DNA from 3 places in the Thermosporothrix sp. COM3 genome. Region 2 is predicted to be linked to each of the others. Evidence: a T-box and tRNA genes for the amino acid it is inferred to sense, from the RefSeq annotation. Region 2 holds a T-box; the other regions hold tRNA genes.

Region 1 (3,583 bases), 3.8 Mb from region 2:
AAGATGGGTAGAGGCAAACACATCGGCATTGCTTGTGAGATTCCCATCAAACGAGACGCCACCCGAAAGCGGAGCATTGTAGAAAAAGACCGTCATGGTGCGTCCGGAAGGCAACCGTACAAGATACGGTTCGGTCGGGTCAATGGGCGTCGCTACCTGCCAGGGGGCCAGAATAGTATATGTGATTCCCTGGTCTGCCATAATATCCAGACTTTCAAGGTCAATTGCCGTTTCAGCAAGCCACATTCCATGCGCCGGACGCCCGAACCGGTGCGCAAAATCCTGTAACCCCCAGAGGATCTGGGTGCGCTTGTCACGGGCATTTGCCAGCGGAAGGATAGTATGATTATATGCCTGTGCCATTGCATTTCCGACGCCGTAACGTTGATAGTGCTGCCGATCTGAGTCCAGAATCAGCCGATAGACGTCAGGGTGGGTCTGTTCCAACCAGGCCGCCAGCGTTGGCCCAAGGTCAAAACTGATAGCAGCGAAATTGCCCGCTTCAGCATTCGGACGATAGCATTCAGCCGTAATCTTTTCATTGAAATTTTTAAAAGGAGCAGCATCTGATTCAATAGGAAGAATATGTGTAAAAGGATCTTCACGAGGCGGCTGATAAAAATGTCCATGCAAGCACAGGTAGACGGAACCCGGGTGAGTTTGAGACATGGACTCCTCAGCAGCGATCTGTTCTATCATAAACCACCTTCACCAGAAAAACAGGGGGTCAGGCATGCGCGTAGCAAGCAACAAAAAACAACTTACAAGAATGATAACAACTCTCTCAGAGAGCAGGCATCAAGCATAGAAACATACGTTTAAGCAACAAGGGCAGGCGCAAAGCCCCCATTCTCGCCATTCTTGTCGGATATACTCATCCTTATTTCTAGATACGTGTAGAGCAGAGGTATAGATGCACGAGAGGGAGCAAAGATAACCTTTGCTCCCTGATCAATAGAAGGATAAGACCAGGTTCCCCAATGTCTCCTCTAAGGGCATACATCCTGCTGATTTTAGGCACTTATGCCACTGACCTGCCCGCTCTGAAAACCGTTGATGAACTCCTCATAGGCGGCACGCAGCTTGGGGTAGCGCAGCAGGAATACCCCGGCATATTCGGTTGTCAGGGCACAAGGCTGACGCAACAGACGCATATTGACTTCTTTGAGCAACCGGTTTCCCTTCTTTCCGTTGCAGGCCCGGCAGCAAGCAACCAGGTTTTCCCAGGTGCTCTTTCCGCCTCGCGAGCGCGGAATGACATGATCCAGAGTCAGATCACGAGAGTGCTTGCCGCAATACTGGCAGGTCTCATCATCGCGCAACAGGATATTGGCGCGTGTGGGTTGCAGCGTCATACGAGGCACACGAATATTAGCCAGCAACTGAACAATTACCGGTCGCTCAAGCTCAAGGCGTCGAGCTGCAATGCTCTCTTCGATCAACTGACGAACATTTTCGTCTAGAAACGTCACCTTATGTTTTGATAACAGTACAATCAGGCGGCGCTCAGTGATGACCGAGAGAGGTTGTAGTGAGGAATTCAGCACAAGAACAGGCATGAATACTATCCTTTCCTCTCTGTCAGAGACGACCCAATCACAGACAGCGAGGAACAAGGACTGAGGGGAAAAAAGGAGTACTGACAGGGAGCATTTTCCCCCGGTCCCTCAGCGTTTTCGCCGTCTGTAACGTCCAGGTGGATAAGTACAGGTATCCTTTGCACGTCCAGGGGAGCCAGGCAATGCAGGGAGTCCGCTTCCCTGTAGACAAAAAGCGGCCTGAGAAGGGAACAGGGAAAAAGCGGGATACAACTGTTTCCAGAAGGATGAATGTATCTGGAGATCCTGCATTGAAGGGGGGAAGCGCCTTAAAAAGGCAAAAAGACACATGCTATGGTTAGACCTCATCGATTGTAGGCTTGTCTGAACCATTTCACCCCTCCTGGGGAGCATGTGCCTATCCTGGTCGGGGTGAGAGGACTTGAACCTCCGACCTCAGCGTCCCGAACGCTGCGCGCTAGCCGACTGCGCCACACCCCGGATTGACTCCATGCAATGACACAACGCACTGCACTTATCCGCGCAATAGATCCACAAACACTCTATCACAATCAAGCTTTTATTTGCTTCTCCATTGCTCATCGCTAGTATAGCATACTCCCATACTGCTTGACAATAGGTATACAGGCAATCCGGGAAAAATTCTCATAAATCTCGCTGCTGACGTCAGAAGAGGTGTTCCCTCGCACCCTTTCCGCTTGCTATTGTTGCAAGATACGTTTTACCAGCTTTTCAGCAAGTTCAAATGAATAGTTCTGTCCTCGATCATGCGGATACACCTGAAACATATTCGCCATCCAGAGGCCCGCAAGTGGCGTTTCCAGTGGAGGAATATGCTCGCGATAATCCGTGGTCACAATTGGTTGCGCATATGGGGCCTGGAACATCCAGCTTTCCGTGACCCACTCAGGCTGAAACGCAGGAACCAGCCGTTGCAGATGAGGTAGAAACGCAGCCAGCACCTCCTCTTTCTTCATCGTAAAGAGAGGGTCATCCATCGCGCGATAATTGCCCAGATAGATCAGATGCCGACCGCCATACTCTGCCGGAGAACGATAGTTTGTATGTTCAACCAGGGCCATAAAGGGGTAGCCGGGATCGCAGATATTAATCCAGTAGCTATCATCCGTCAGGCGTCGATCCAGCGCCAGGATCAGGCAATGCGCCCCGTAGGCAAGCCCCCAATCATAGCGCTTGCGATATGCCTCCGGTAAAGTGGGGATCAGCCGAAACGTCAGGCGTGTGGGGAGCGTCGAAATAACACCATCAAAGGTCCATCCCCCCTGGCTCGTCCTGACCTGCCAGCGCCCATCCTGCTGTTCAACCTGCTCAACCCGCGTCTGTAATAAGAGCTTCCCCCCGGAAGCCACAATCAGTTCAGCCAGCCGATCATAGAGAAGCTGAAAGCCACCCCGCAGATAGCCGAGCTCTGTTGTGCGATCATGAAAACGCGCCCAGAACCAGGGCAGGGCAATCTGATCATACAGCTTGCCAAATTTTCCCTGAAAAAGCGGCTGAAAGACCGCCTCATATGCCCGTTTTCCCATCCAGCGCCGCAGCCAGGGATCAGCCGTCTGGCCTTCCAACCATTCGGGTCGAGCCACTTTTAAGAAAGCGGCAACAACGCCCATACGAAGCCGCTCATCAAAGCGCAACGGCTTGAAACGAAGCAAGGTCAGTGGCGAATCTAGCTGATGCAGCTTTCCCTGTATCAGGCTGACAGTGCGGGGACGGAGCCATTCCAGTCGCTCGCGAAGTCCTATCTCCTCAATAATTTTAATAATCGTTTTGTCCGAACGAAAAATATGGTGATAGAACTTTTCCAGCCAGGTATCACCGACTTGAAAGCCAGAGGCCAGCCCACCAGCCAGTGGCTCCTGCTCAAAAAGCATTACCGAATGTCCCGCTTGCAACAAGCGATACGCGGTCATCAACCCTAATGCACCACCACCAAGTACAGCATATTCCATGCTTCAGAACCCTTTTTTCACTATCATTGCTTGTTTTCCTGACTCTCTATTCTA
Region 2 (3,583 bases):
GCTGTCCCAGGAAGAGCCCGGCAGCCACGCACGAGAGCACGCCGGAGAGCTGGAGCGCTTCCGCGAAGAGGTAAGCCGCATAGGGAGTGAGCAGCGAAATAACGATCTCACTGGTTGCGTCGTCGATGCGCTGGTAGAGCCAGGTGACGGGCCACGCGATAATCAGCCCGATCAGCACGCCCCCCACGCTGACAAGGACAAATTGGAGTGCCGCCGCACCAGGCGAGAAGGTCCCACTGAGAGCGGCTGCCAGGGCGAAGCGGTAGGCAACAAGCGCCGTGGCGTCGTTGACCAGACTCTCGCCTTCAATCACGGTCGTCAGGCGGTGCGGCAGGCGGAAGTTCTTTATGACGGTCCCTGCTGCGACGGTGTCAGTCGGTGAGACGACCGCGCCGAGGATAAAAGCAACCGACCAGGGAAGATCCGGGTGAATGGTATGGAGCACCCAGGCAACAAGCAACATGGTCAGCAGAACGAGCCCGACCGCCTGCAAGAGAATCGGGCGTAGCGATTCACGAAAATCGCGCCAGGACGTAAACCAGGCTGAAGTAAAGATAAGAGGAGGGAGGAAGGCAACAAAGATCAGATTCGGATCGAGATGTATGTCCGGCAAATTGGGTAAAAAGCCGAGCAGTATCCCCCCGATCACCAGCAGGATCGGGTATGGAATGCGCAGCCGCGTCGCCAGAATCGCCAGCGCCACAATCACGGACAGCAAAATAAAACTCAGAACGACGGTTTCATGTACCAAAAGCTGCCACCTCTCGTCTCCCCGAAGCGCTGACTGCTCGCCTGGTGTGAAGGAGCTTCCGGGGGTTCTCTATTCAGTATACCTACTGGATTCGAGGTGCAGGAAGGCGACAACCGAGACGTAGAACGCGGATTCTGAGATACAACGTTGTTGCCAGCAGGAGCAGCGACGCGAGCCCGAGCAAGGGGCGCAGTGGATCGAACAGGGTCATGGCGCCGCTCATGCCAAGCAGCAGGACGACGATTTTATTACATATCGGGCAACCAACCGAGAAGAACGAAAGCAGAAAGCCGAATAGTGTCCGCAGGGTGCCGGTGCGCTCTTTGGGCTGCTGAGGCGGCGTCGGGTAGAGTGTTGCCAGTGCCAGCAGTGGCCCGATCAGCAGCGCGGAAAGCAGCCAGATACTATAGTCCAGCGTCCCGCTCGGCGTCATGCGCACGAAAAACGCGTTCGGAATCAATACCGTGGGAATGCCGATGAGAAGCGCTGCCCCGAGGGCATAGAGCGCCGAAAGGCTCCAGAATCGCCAGCCAAACATAGATACTGACCTCCTTTTGCTGTTACTGGATCTATCATACCGCCAGAAATGGGGGCTTGACAATCTGCACAGAAATCATGTATTCTGGGAAGAAGAAACGATACAGTGTAAACGCGCCGATCAGGAATAGTAGGCGTGAGGACGGTCTGTCAGCGAGCCGGAGAGAGTGAAAGCCGGTAGACGAAATCACGTTGAACCCACCTGAGAGCGTCAGCGAAGAGCTGACCGGAGCCTCCCCGTTAGCGCAGAGGAACGGTTATACTATTGACCGTAATGAGTGGATTGTGTTGTAATGCACAATCTGAACGAAGGTGGTACCACGGGAAAAACTCGTCCTTCATGGAGGGACGGGGCTTTTTTTATTTTGGCGCGCTTCAGAAGAAGGAGAACACCATGCGACTATCTCATCTGTTTACCCGGACGCTACGAGAAGCGCCGCGTGACTCGGAAGGGCGCAATTATGAGCTGCTGGTGCGAGCGGGTTTTATCAGGCAGCTTGCAGCGGGCGTTTATAGCTTTCTCCCTCTGGGTAATCGCGTGTTGCGCAAGATCGCCGATCTGCTGCGCTCCGAGCTGGAAAGAGCCGGAGGTCAGGAAGTAATGTTGCCGATACTACAGCCTCGCGAGCTCTGGGAGCAGCCGCCGCTGAATGGTGGTCTTTCGCGTGCCGAGGCGTATGGAGCGGAGTTGTTCAGTTTGCAGGATCGCAAGGGCCGTGATCTGGTGCTCGGAGCGACCCACGAAGAGGTGATTACGCTGCTTGCGTCCGAATTCATTACCAGTTACCGTGATCTACCACAACGCCCGTTTCAGGTTCACATTCGCTTTCGTGACCAACTAAGGCCGCGTGGGGGGCTGCTGCGTACCCGTGAGTTTGTGATGCTCGATCTCTATACCTTTGATGCTGATCCTGAGCGCATGGACGAAAGCTATCGCGTGGTGCGTGAGGCGTGTCAGGCGGCTTTAGAGCGATGCGGATTGCGCTTTCTCCTGGTCGATGCCGACAGCGGCGCCATTGGTGGCAAGGACTCGCAGGAATTCTTTGTGCCAATTGAGGCAGGCGAGGATGACGCGCTGATCTGCGAGCAGTGTGGGTATGCGGCGAATCGAGAGAAGGCCGAGTTTGTGCGCGATCCGGTAGGCACTGATGAGGCTCTGGAAGCGCTTGAAGAGGTCTATACACCCGGGGTAAAGACAATCGCCGAGCTGGCTGAGTTCCTGCATGTGCCGGAGGAGCGGACGCTGAAATGTGTTTGTTACACTGCCGGGGACCGAAGCGTGATAGCTGTGCTGCGGGGTGATCTGGAGCTGAACGAGGTCAAATTAACCAATGTGTTGACGCGCGCGAAGCTTGATGTCTCTGATCTGCATCTTGCTACGCCTGAAGAGCTGGCACGAAGCGGCATTGTGGCGGGCTTCACCTCGCCTCTGGACAAAGATGACTCGATTCTGATTGTGGCCGACCACTCGATCACACAGGGCCGGAACTTCGTCGCAGGCGCGAATCGTGTTGATTATCATATTACACATGTAAACTATCCTCGTGATTTTCGTGTTGCGATCCTTGATGACATTGCCTCAGCATATGACGGCGCTTCCTGTGCGCGTTGCGGCGGTTCGCTCCATATGGTGCGTGGCTGCGAGGTAGGCCATATCTTCAAGCTTGGCACGCGCTATTCCGACGTGTTTCATGCGACCTTTCTTGCGGCAGATGGCACGTCCAGGCCGCTGCTCATGGGCTGCTATGGCATCGGAGTCAGCCGGATTCTGGCAGCGCTCGTTGAGCAGAGGAGTGATGAGAAAGGGCTTGTATGGCCGTTGCGTGTGGCACCGTATCATGTGGCGCTGGTCGGCTTTGATATGGACAAAGAGACGACGCGGACGGCAGCCGAGCGGCTGTATGCAGACTTGCAGGCGGAGGGAGTGGAGACGCTCTTCGACGATCGCATTGAGAGCCCGGGCGTGAAGCTGAACGACGCCGACCTGATAGGTGTGCCTCTGCGTGTGGTGGTAAGCAAGCGCTCATTGAAAAATGGCGGCGTTGAGCTCAAGTGGCGGCATGAAAAGGAAGGAAAGATTATAGCGTTAGATGAAGCGGCGAGAACAATACGTGATCTCGTGCAGAAGAGGTTGCATGAGACGGAGAGTTGAGCGTCACAGATAGGCCACACAACCGTGGAGCGCGTTGGCTGTGAGGACTTCAGGATCTCCTCAAAAGTGACGCCCATCTCTGTCGGTACTATAACTCAAATTGAGGGTGCAATCAAGGGTGATCGGCGTGCTCGAGAGTGTGG
Region 3 (3,583 bases), 4.3 Mb from region 2:
TATATTGGTGTACAATCCGTCGCAATCCGCTCTTGAACAGGTGATCAGCAAGACCTATGAGAAGACAAAAGTCACTAAAGTAGATACGGCTGAGGCGGTGCAGACGGCATTTGGACCAAATGGCAGCAAAAAAGAATCTGAATATGCTCTTGGCCTTATCATTCCAGAGGACTTTGATACGCTATTACGGAAAGGCGCACATCCTGATCTTGAACTCTACATCAATGGCAGCGAGATTCCGGAGGGGGCAGCCGCAAAGACCACATTGATGAGCGTGGTGAATAGCTACGCGTCCTCCCTGTCCAACCCGGTACCTGTGCGGTTTTCCGTCGTCACGATCAATCCGCCAGATGCTCATCAGCTCTCACTGACTCAGCAGATGAATGGCTTTTATGGCGGAATCGCGCTGTTGATGTCGTTCTTAACGGGTATGACCATTGTGCCCAATCTACTGGTTGAGGAAAAGGAGAAAAAGACCCTGCGGATGCTGATGGTTTCTCCTGCGTCCTTTGCGGATATTCTTATTGCAAAGTTGTTGTTCGCGCTGATCTACCAGCTCATCATGACGGTTGTTGTTCTGATCGCAATGAAGGGCCTTTCCGGCAATATCCCGATGCTGGGCGTCTTCGTCGTGCTTGGGGCCTGTTTCTCGCTATCGATGGGTTTGCTGGCTGGCTGTATCTTTCAGACGGCAACCTCTCTAGGTGGCTTTACCGGAGTGATGACGATGCTGTTTCTCTTCCCTGCGATGCTGGCTTCAGATTTCATGTCCGTTCTTTTGCAGGGAAGCCCACTGACCTATGTTGCGCGGGCGGTTCCTACCTACTACCTGGCGGATGGCTTCTCACGAGCGGTACAGAATGCAGGCTGGAATGGTACTGTGCTTCTGGATATGGCTGTGATTGCTGCATGTGCGGTCGTGCTGCTGGTACTTGCCACTCTGATACTCAAGAGGCAAGCAAAAAGAGCGGCACAGTTCTAACTGCTTTAACAGGGAGTGTCTATCAAGTGCGCTCCCTGTTTGCTTTACGTGACAAGTGATTCTATGGTACAGTTTTAGCTGATCAGAGCATTCAGGAGAGGTTGATCTGGTGAATATTCGAGCTGTACTTGCGATTGCCCGCAAAGATCTTCTGGATAGTGTTGTCAACAAATCTAGCGCCTTAACGCTTGTCTTGCCGTTGGTAATAGCGGCTTTCTTTGTGCTGGCAGCGAATCTGATAGGGACACGAAATGTCGCTGTTTTGCTCTATCAGAAGCATAGTGATGCGCGTATAGAGCAACTCTTTGGGGAGATATTCCCCGGTGTCAAAGTGACACAAGCGCTTTCTGCTACTGAGGTTTCGCAGCGTGTTGAGGACGAGAGCGGGCCGTATACCATCGGGATTGTGATTCCGGATGATCTTGAACAGCAGCTTCAAAAGGGCAAGGAGCCGCATGTACAGTTGTATCTCAGGGGAATCGAGTCAGAGAAGAGCACTCAGGCCGAGATTCAAGCCGTTTTGAGAAGGTATATTGCGGAGTTGCGGCATGATCAGCCTATCCATATAGAACTGATGGTGAAGCCCTCCTCAACCTTTCTTTCTGAAAGACCGTGGGATATATTGAAAAAGACCTTTGCGGTTGCTGGTTGTCTGGTCGCGAATCAATATTCGCTGTCGATAGCGGCTGCTATATTTGTTGAGGAGAAAGAGAAAAAGATCCTGCGTCTGTTGTTGCTTGCTCCTTCATCCTTTGCCACTGTGATTCAGGCGCGGGCTCTGGTTGCGTTTCTCTATCAGATGGCTGCCTCATTGATGGTGCTTGCCCTGTTGACGGGCTTCTCGGGCCTGGTTCCGATGCAGTTGCTCTTCATCGTGCTGTTCACGCTCTTTTCGCTTAGCCTCGGTTTTATCTGTGTCTGTGTCTGTCATACCGGGAGCGCCCTTGGTGGCGTTGCTGGTATTCTCTGGCTGCTAACCTTTTTCCCGGCATTTCTGGGCATGTTCCTGGGGATTGGCTGGTTCCCGGAGGGCTTTCTGATGAACCTGCTCAAGCTCTTCCCGACGTATTATTTTGCGGATGGACTGTACCTTGCTTTTATCAATGTGCATATGGTGAGCGCGATATGGGCAGATCTGCTGGTGTTCGGCATCTGGACTGTAGCCTCAATGATGGTGGCATATTGGCTGCTGAGGCGTCAGGAGCGAGCTGCAATGGCAATCTAGCCTTCTTCATCTCTTTTCTTTTTGTTGGTTTTTTCTGAAAAGGGGGGTTGACGAGCTCAAAACATATCTGTTATAATAAAGCCGTCCGAAAGAATCGGGGTGTGGCGCAGCCCGGTAGCGCACTTCAATGGGGTTGAAGTGGTCGGAGGTTCAAATCCTCTCACCCCGACTTTTAAGAAGCGGTGATCAGTCACCGCTTCTTTTTTTTGTCTCGTTTCGCTTGCGTGCTGTCACGAAGCAAGTTCCTGGTGTCAGCATCTCATGTTTGTGAATCTGCTCCATTCCTGCCCTTTCCAGCCAGTATCGGACATCCGAAAATGGATGACAGGTGCCACCGATGATGGTCACAGAGAGCTGCATCAGTTGGGTGGTCAGGGTGGAGAGGCGTGAGCGTTGCCGCTGGTCTGAGAGCTGATCGACCAGGATCAGGAGCCCGCCCGGGCGGAGAGTATGAGCCACCTTGTGAAGTACCGCCTGGTTGTCCTCAGGTTGAAGCAGATGGGCGATGTTAAAGTAGAGCGCCACATCAAAGGGTTCTGAAAAGTGCTCAGGAAAATCATCGCTCACAATATCACAGCACATAAACTGAATTCGCTGTTCCAGCCCCAGACGCTGTACCGTGTGTGTGCCTGCCTCAACCCCGGCTTCAAGGTCGATCACGGTTGCATGCAGCCCGGGATAGGCGCGGCAAAAAAGCGCGCTGTACGCTGCATGAGAGCCGCCAACATCAAGCAGACGGGTGGCAGGTTGTGGCAGAGGGACCCGCCGGAGAATCTCCGGGCCGATCATTGAGGCAAGCGCGGCCAGCCCGGCATAGTGGCGCTCAAGAAGCTGTCGGCTCTCAGCAGTTGTGGTACTCTCTTCATACGGCGTTTTCATCGCTGCCTGGTTGGTGTGGATAATCTCATCGAGATGGGCCCAGATATTCGCCAGATCGGGTCCATGAAGAATATATGGTATGAGATTCTGTCGGGAGCTTGAGACAAGCCAGCGCTGGCTTATGCGTGTGTTGTAATATCTCCCCTTGTGCTGGCGCAAATAGCCGGAAGAGACAAGCAGTTGAAGTAGATAGAGCAGTCCCTGAGGATGACACTGAAGCCTATCGGCGAGCTCCGACACCGTCTGTCCTCGGGTACGCAAGCTATCGAAAAGCCCAAGCTTGCAGGCTGTATAGAGCGCTGTTGAGATTCCGGCAGAGAGTGGAACGTCAAAAAGCGGTGTGGGCAGCAAGTTCAAACGAGCGAGCAGATATTCCAGGGCTGTAAAGCGTAGCGGCATAAGCAACCCCCTTTCAGAAAAGGACTCCAGCTAACCAACCCCCTCCTAGAAGCAGCGTAATACAGACCACAAAGAGGAAGTAGGGGCGGCGGGTTGTT

What was found. The T-box of region 2 lies ahead of KTH_RS07915 (proline--tRNA ligase). A T-box ahead of a tRNA ligase gene usually reads a tRNA of that ligase, here a tRNA-Pro.
Region 1: it encodes a tRNA-Pro, which carries the amino acid that the T-box ahead of KTH_RS07915 (proline--tRNA ligase) is inferred to sense. The anticodon was not compared.
Region 3: it encodes a tRNA-Pro, which carries the amino acid that the T-box ahead of KTH_RS07915 (proline--tRNA ligase) is inferred to sense. The anticodon was not compared.

The regions. Positions count from the first base shown of each region.
Region 1 is NZ_AP019376.1:5,625,394-5,628,976, reverse strand. It holds gene KTH_RS23855 (DUF3536 domain-containing protein) at 1-699, opposite strand, end outside; gene KTH_RS23850 (HNH endonuclease) at 1,014-1,559, opposite strand; tRNA gene KTH_RS23845 (tRNA-Pro) at 1,963-2,039, opposite strand; gene KTH_RS23840 (NAD(P)/FAD-dependent oxidoreductase) at 2,261-3,529, opposite strand.
Region 2 is NZ_AP019376.1:1,803,634-1,807,216, forward strand. It holds gene KTH_RS07905 (Na+/H+ antiporter) at 1-751, opposite strand, end outside; gene KTH_RS07910 (hypothetical protein) at 834-1,289, opposite strand; T-box leader at 1,397-1,630, shown strand; gene KTH_RS07915 (proline--tRNA ligase) at 1,683-3,440, shown strand.
Region 3 is NZ_AP019376.1:6,065,981-6,069,563, forward strand. It holds gene KTH_RS26040 (ABC transporter permease) at 1-982, shown strand, start outside; gene KTH_RS26045 (ABC transporter permease) at 1,092-2,207, shown strand; tRNA gene KTH_RS26050 (tRNA-Pro) at 2,303-2,376, shown strand; gene KTH_RS26055 (methyltransferase) at 2,394-3,485, opposite strand; gene KTH_RS26060 (UbiA family prenyltransferase) at 3,499-3,583, opposite strand, start outside.